DNA from 2 places in the Pseudoalteromonas sp. NCCP-2140 genome. Region 1 is predicted to be linked to the other one. Evidence: predicted binding sites of a transcription regulator. Region 1 holds the regulator's gene; the other holds the start of a gene.
What was found. The regulator NrdR, encoded in region 1, represses ribonucleotide reductase genes. The targets are predictions, from matches to a motif close to AAACACNANATNTNGTGTTT.

Region 1 (3,425 bases):
TATTTCGGATTTCGATCCAGAGTTATTTGCAGCCATCAATAAAGAGACGGCTCGTCAAGAAGAGCACATCGAACTGATCGCGTCTGAAAACTACTGTAGCCCACGCGTACTTGAAGCGCAGGGTTCTCAGCTTACCAACAAATATGCTGAAGGTTACCCAGGCAAACGTTACTATGGCGGTTGTGAGCATGTTGACGTTGTTGAGCAACTAGCTATTGACCGTGCAAACGAATTATTCGGCACAGATTACGCTAACGTTCAACCACATGCGGGTTCACAAGCAAACGCAGCTGTTTTCCAAGCACTTCTTCAGCCACACGATACAGTACTAGGTATGAGCTTAGCTCATGGTGGTCACTTAACTCACGGTTCACACGTTAACTTTTCTGGTAAAACGTACAATGCAATTCAATACGGCCTAAACGATGAAACAGGCGAAATTGATTACGCTCAAGTTGAAGCACTTGCATTAGAGCACAAGCCAAAAATGATCATCGCTGGTTTCTCTGCATACTCAGGCGTTGTTGACTGGGCTAAATTCCGTGAAATCGCTGATAAAGTAGGTGCATACTTATTCGTAGATATGGCTCACGTTGCTGGTCTTATCGCAGCGGGTGTATATCCAAGCCCAATCCCTCACGCACACGTTGTTACAACAACAACTCACAAAACATTAGCAGGTCCTCGTGGCGGTCTAATCGTTTCTGCATGTGGTGATGAAGAGATCTACAAAAAGCTAAACAGCGCTGTTTTCCCTGGTGGTCAAGGTGGTCCTTTATGCCACATCATCGCTGCTAAAGCGGTTGCTTTCAAAGAAGCATTACAGCCAGAATTCAAAGCGTACCAAGCACAAGTTGTTAAGAACGCACAAGCAATGGTTGAAGTACTGCAAGAGCGTGGCTATAAAGTTGTTTCTGGTAAAACAGACAACCACTTATTCCTTCTTGACCTAATCGATAAAGATATCACAGGTAAAGATGCTGACGCTGCACTAGGTAATGCAAACATCACTGTTAATAAAAACTCAGTACCAAACGACCCACGTTCACCGTTTGTAACGTCTGGTCTTCGTATTGGTTCTCCGGCTATTACTCGCCGTGGTTTCAAAGAAGCTGAGTCAAAAGAGCTTGCAGGCTGGATCTGTGACGTACTAGACAACATCAACGATGAGTCTGTACAAGCAGAAGTAAAAGAGAAAGTTAAAGCTATCTGTAAAAAATTACCAGTTTACGCTTAATTACTGGTTAAACCGTAATTAAGATAACAATAGCGTTGTTTTTTGCTATTATAAAGGCCGCTTACTAAGCGGCTTTTTTTTGTTTTTTATAAACGGAAGTTGAACCCTATGCATTGCCCTTTTTGCACCGCAAAAGATACTAAAGTAATTGATTCTCGACTTGTTGGCGGTGGTCACCAAGTGAGACGTCGACGTGAATGTAACGAATGCCATGAGCGCTTTACCACCTTTGAAGGCGCTGAACTTGTGATGCCAAGAGTCATCAAGCAAGACGGTAGCCGCGAACCATTCAATGAAGACAAGTTACTGAATGGCTTGCATCGCGCTTTAGAGAAACGCCCAGTGAGCACTGAGCAGGTCGACGAAGTCGTTAACATCATTAAATCTCAACTTCGTGCTACAGGTGAGCGTGAAATCTCTAGCCATTTAATTGGCGAGTGCATCATGGAGTCACTGAAGAAACTCGACAAAGTGGCCTATGTGCGTTTTGCATCGGTTTATCGTTCATTTGAAGATATTCGCGAGTTTGGTGAAGAAATCGCTCGTTTAGGTGATTAATCATGTCGTTTACAGAGCTTGATACGGCTTACATGGCGCGTGCCATTGAGCTGGCTAAACAAGGTCGTTTTACTACGACGCCAAACCCGAATGTTGGCTGTGTTTTGGTTAAAGATGGCGAAATAGTCGGTGAAGGGTTTCATCAATTAGCAGGGCAGGGCCATGCTGAAGTGAATGCCTTGGCTGTAGCTGGCGACAACGCGAAAGGAGCCACTGCCTATGTGACTTTAGAGCCTTGTAGTCATTATGGACGTACTCCACCTTGTGCCGAAGGTTTAAAAGCCGCGGGTGTAAGCAAGGTGATTGCCGCTATGGTTGACCCAAACCCTGCGGTGAGTGGTCGCGGCCTACAAATTTTAGCCGACGCAGGTATTAGCGTTGCATCAGGTTTACTTGAACAACAAGCGCGCGATTTAAATAAGGGCTTTTTAAAGCGTATGGAAACTGGATTGCCATATGTGACTTGTAAAATGGCATGTAGTTTAGATGGTAAAACCGCGCTAAATAACGGCCAAAGTAAATGGATAACAGGCCCTAAAGCGCGCCAAGATGTGCAAGCATTTCGTGCACAAAGCTGTGCTATCTTAACCGGTGCAGACACCGTTATTACTGATAATGCCAAACTTAATGTTCGTGTTGGTGAGTTGCCATTTACCATGCCAACATCGTTGCCTTTGCGCCAACCAACCCGAATCATTATTGACTCACAAAACAGGTTAACGCCTGAGCTTGCGTTATTCAGCATCGAGAGCCCGGTGATAATTTTTACCACTTCGCTTGATAATCACACCAAATGGCCTCACTTTGTTAAACACGAAGTAGTACCAGCAATTAACAATAAAGTTGATTTATCGGCGGTTTTAAAGCGTCTTGCTGAACTACAATTTAATCATATTTGGCTCGAAGCGGGTGCAACCCTTGCTGGTGTGTTCGCAGAGCAAGATTTAATTGACGAATACATTGTTTATATTGCCCCTAAGTTAATAGGTGATATGGGCAAAAGCTTACTAAACTTTGCAGAAGTCACCATGATGAGTGATATCACTGAACTGACCTTTACTGATACAGTGATGATTGGCGATGATATTCGCTTAACAGCGATAAAAGCAAAGCAAGCCACAGACATTGAAAATAAAGAGTAGCACTATGTTTACTGGAATTATTGAAGCAACAGGTAAAATTGTTGAACTAACACAAAAGCAAGGTGATCTAGCTATTCGTATTCAAAGCCCTAATTTGGATATGAAAGACGTCAAGCTCGGTGACAGTATTGCCACCAATGGTGTGTGTTTAACGGTTGTCGCTAAACATAGCGATGGTTTTAGTGCTGACTTATCAAACGAAACAATTAGCTTAACTGGGTTTGCACATTATAAAAAAGGTCAAACAGTTAACCTTGAAAAAGCCATGCAACCGGTTTCTCGCTTAGGTGGGCACTTAGTGTCAGGGCATGTTGATGGTATTGCGACTGTCGAAAGTATTAGTCCCAATGCTCGTGCAACCGAGTACTGGTTAAGCACAGACAATGATTTAATGAAGTACATTCCGTACAAAGGTTCGGTGTGTATTGATGGCATTAGCTTAACCGTTAACGAGGTTGAGCAAAATCGCTTTAAGCTGACGATTGTTC
Region 2 (3,425 bases), on a different contig from region 1:
TAAGTTAAACGCCGACAGCGTACAAAGTGCAATTTCACCTTCTTCGTCCATTACATTGCTAAGTGGCTTAGTTGGTAATGCAATTTCTAAACATAAGTTAGATTGACGAATTGGCGCCACAGTCGAGATGAACGGGCTGTGCGTATTACAGTGGTCAACGTTTTGTAAGTAGATACGACCTGTGCTCGCACGCTCTTGTGCAAACATTGAGAATAACTCAATCGCCTTAATACGTTTTTTACGAATTGACTCGTCTTGCTCGTATTTGATGTATAGCTCATCAAACTTCGCTTGATCTTCAAAGAACGCATCGTATAGACCTGGTACATCTGAAGGGCTAAATAATGTGATGTAATCGTCTTTGATTAAACGGCTATACATTAATTTATTGAACTGCACACCGTAGTCAAGATGACGTACACGGTTATCATCAACACCACGGTTGTTCTTAAGAACAAGTAGGTTTTCAACTTCTAAGTGCCAAAGCGGGTAGAACAACGTTGCTGCGCCGCCACGAACACCACCTTGTGAACAGCTCTTAACCGCTGTTTGGAAGTGCTTATAAAACGGAATACAACCTGTGTGGTACGCTTCGCCGTTACGAATAGGGCTACCAAGGGCACGGATGCGACCGGCATTAATACCAATACCCGCACGTTGTGATACGTATTTAACAATCGCAGACGATGTTGCATTAATAGAATCTAGGCTATCACCACATTCAATAAGTACACATGAGCTGAACTGACGTGTAGGGGTACGTACACCAGCCATGATAGGTGTAGGTAATGAAATTTTGAATGTAGATACTGCATCATAAAAACGCTTGATGTAATCAAGGCGTGTCTCTTTTGGATAATCAGAGAATAAGCTTGAAGCCACTAAGATATATAAAAACTGTGCACTTTCGTAGATTTCACCAGTAACACGGTTTTGAACTAAATACTTACCTTCAAGTTGCTTTACAGCAGCGTAGCTGAAGTTTAAGTCACGGTTGTGATCTATGTAAGCATCTAACTCGTCAATTTCTTGCTCGGTATAGTCAACAAGTAGGTGTTGATCATAACGCTTGTCTTCAACTAATTTCGTGATGTGATCGTATAAGCGTGGTGGCTCAAATTGACCGTACGCTTTTTTACGTAAATGGAATACAGCTAAGCGAGCAGCTAGGTATTGGTAATCAGGCGTATCTTTAGAGATCTGATCAGCTGCAGCTTTGATGATTGTTTCATGAATGTCATCGGTACGAATGCCGTCATAAAATTGAATATGTGATTTTAATTCAACTTGTGAGACAGACACATTCTCTAGACCTTCTGCGGCCCAAGCGATCACGCGATGGATCTTATCTAGATCAAGTGACTCTTTACGGCCGTCACGTTTGCTTACAGATAGCTGTTGGTTCATAGTTTTGCCTGTATTCCTTGGGAAATTATAGTTGTAAAGACAAAGGTATTCTTTATGTAATTATTATTATTAAACGCCAGGGTGATCTAATTGAATAACATTTAGCCACAATATCTGGTGTTGTTTAAATTGCAGATCACAAGATAGTGTGGTCTGCGCTGTTTTGCAAGGGATAGAATTGCCCCATTTTGTGGATAACTATTGGATAAACGCATTGTGTTAGTGACCATTAACCTTTGAACATTCATAGACGACGAAATTTGTAGAAATCAACAAAAGATCCAGAAAATTTACCGTTTTTAAAAATAAATTTTGAGTGATTTTTTTATCATCAATGAATGCTCAAAAGTAAATCAAATCACAATATATGGTGTTTCAGTTATCAAATAACACTATATATGGTTAAAACCATCAATCGGCGTTTGCCAATTGAAATCCGCTTGCCAGCCAAGTGCAGCGTCTACACTGGGTATATAACCCCATAACGCCGCTGCGCTGTACATATTGGCTGCTTTTGCAGCTTGAATATCACGTTCAGCATCACCGATATACAAACAACGGCTCGGATCAACGTCTAAGATCTCAGCGGTGTGTAATAGTGGATCCGGTGATGGTTTTGACACAGCTAATGTATCGCCACTCACAACCGCTTTTGCATCACGCAAAGAGGGAATAGCTTGCACTAAGGGCTCAGTTAAAAAGCCGGGCTTATTAGTCATAATGCCCCACTTAATATTGTTTTGCTCAAGTGCAATTAAAAGCTGTTCTATGCCGTTGAAGCATTTACTGTGCACAGCAATATCTTCGGCGTAGTAGTCAAGAAGCTGCTGGCGCAAGGCGAGTTGTTCAAGTTCAGGCCATTTATCACCAAAGCCCACTTCTAATAATGCATTTGCACCGTTAGAAGCAGCAGGGCGATAAACATGCTCAGCAACAGGCGCCACATTGGCATCTGTTAACACTCGGTTTAATGCACCACCTAAGTCATCCGCGGTATCGAGTAGTGTGCCATCTAAATCAAAGATAAACGCATCAAAATCGATAGATGGTGCTTGCACACCACTCATCAGGCTAGTTTCTCAAAGTGGAGGATGTAATTAACACTTACATCATCATTTAAGCTGTACTGCTTAGAAAACGGGTTATAATGAAGGCCGGTACTGGCGCGTACTTTTAATCCCGCTTCTTCTGCCCATGCAATAAGCTGTGCAGGTTTAATAAACTTTTTATGGTCATGTGTACCTTCAGGGACCATTTTTAAAAGCTTTTCAGCACCTACAATAGCAAACAAGTAGGCTTTTGGTGTTTTATTTAATGTTGAAAAGAAGACATCGGCGCCCGGTTTAGCAAGTTCAGCTACAGCACGAATAATTGAAGCAGGGTCTGGAACATGCTCAAGCATTTCCATACAAGTCACTACATCAAAGCGAGCAGGGTGCTCAGCAGCAAATTGCTCTGCAGGTACTTTTATATAATCAACAGGTACGCCTGTTTCTAAACTATGTAACTTAGCAACGGTAAGTGGCTCTTGGCCCATATCGATGCCGGTTACTTTAGCGCCCATACGCGCCATACTTTCACTTAAGATGCCGCCACCACAGCCAACATCTAAGGTTTCCTTATCAAATAAGCCGCCTACTTTATCAGCGACAAAATCCAAACGTAGAGGATTTATTTCATGAAGGGGTTTGAACTCTCCGTCGCGGTCCCACCAACGTTCTGCGATGGCTTCAAACTTTGCAATTTCTGCATTATCTACATTTTGATGCTCGGTCATAAAAAACTTCCTCGTTAATCTGAGGCCATTATATAGGGGGAAATTAATAAATCGCAAAGATTTAGCGCCTGTAAATCTAAATAAATTGTGATAGCATGGTCTGGAAATAATAACTAAAGCTCTTAAGACGGCGGTTTGCCTCTTAATGAGTCAATACTGAAGGAATGTGAAATCAAATGACTGATCTCGCCAATGAAATTCTGCCAGTCAATATTGAAGATGAATTAAAAAATTCCTACCT

Region 2: nrdA (class 1a ribonucleoside-diphosphate reductase subunit alpha) is a predicted target of NrdR. The motif match lies at 1,511-1,530, and genes of this name have one in related genera.

Annotation. Positions count from the first base shown of each region.
Region 1 is NZ_BRCZ01000013.1:54,396-57,820, forward strand. It holds gene glyA (serine hydroxymethyltransferase) at 1-1,237, shown strand, start outside; gene nrdR (transcriptional regulator NrdR) at 1,346-1,795, shown strand; gene ribD (bifunctional diaminohydroxyphosphoribosylaminopyrimidine deaminase/5-amino-6-(5-phosphoribosylamino)uracil reductase RibD) at 1,798-2,937, shown strand; gene NFU46_RS18305 (riboflavin synthase) at 2,942-3,425, shown strand, end outside.
Region 2 is NZ_BRCZ01000001.1:436,868-440,292, reverse strand. It holds gene nrdA (class 1a ribonucleoside-diphosphate reductase subunit alpha) at 1-1,407, opposite strand, end outside; gene NFU46_RS02145 (HAD family hydrolase) at 1,800-2,474, opposite strand; gene ubiG (bifunctional 2-polyprenyl-6-hydroxyphenol methylase/3-demethylubiquinol 3-O-methyltransferase UbiG) at 2,474-3,184, opposite strand; gene gyrA (DNA topoisomerase (ATP-hydrolyzing) subunit A) at 3,361-3,425, shown strand, end outside.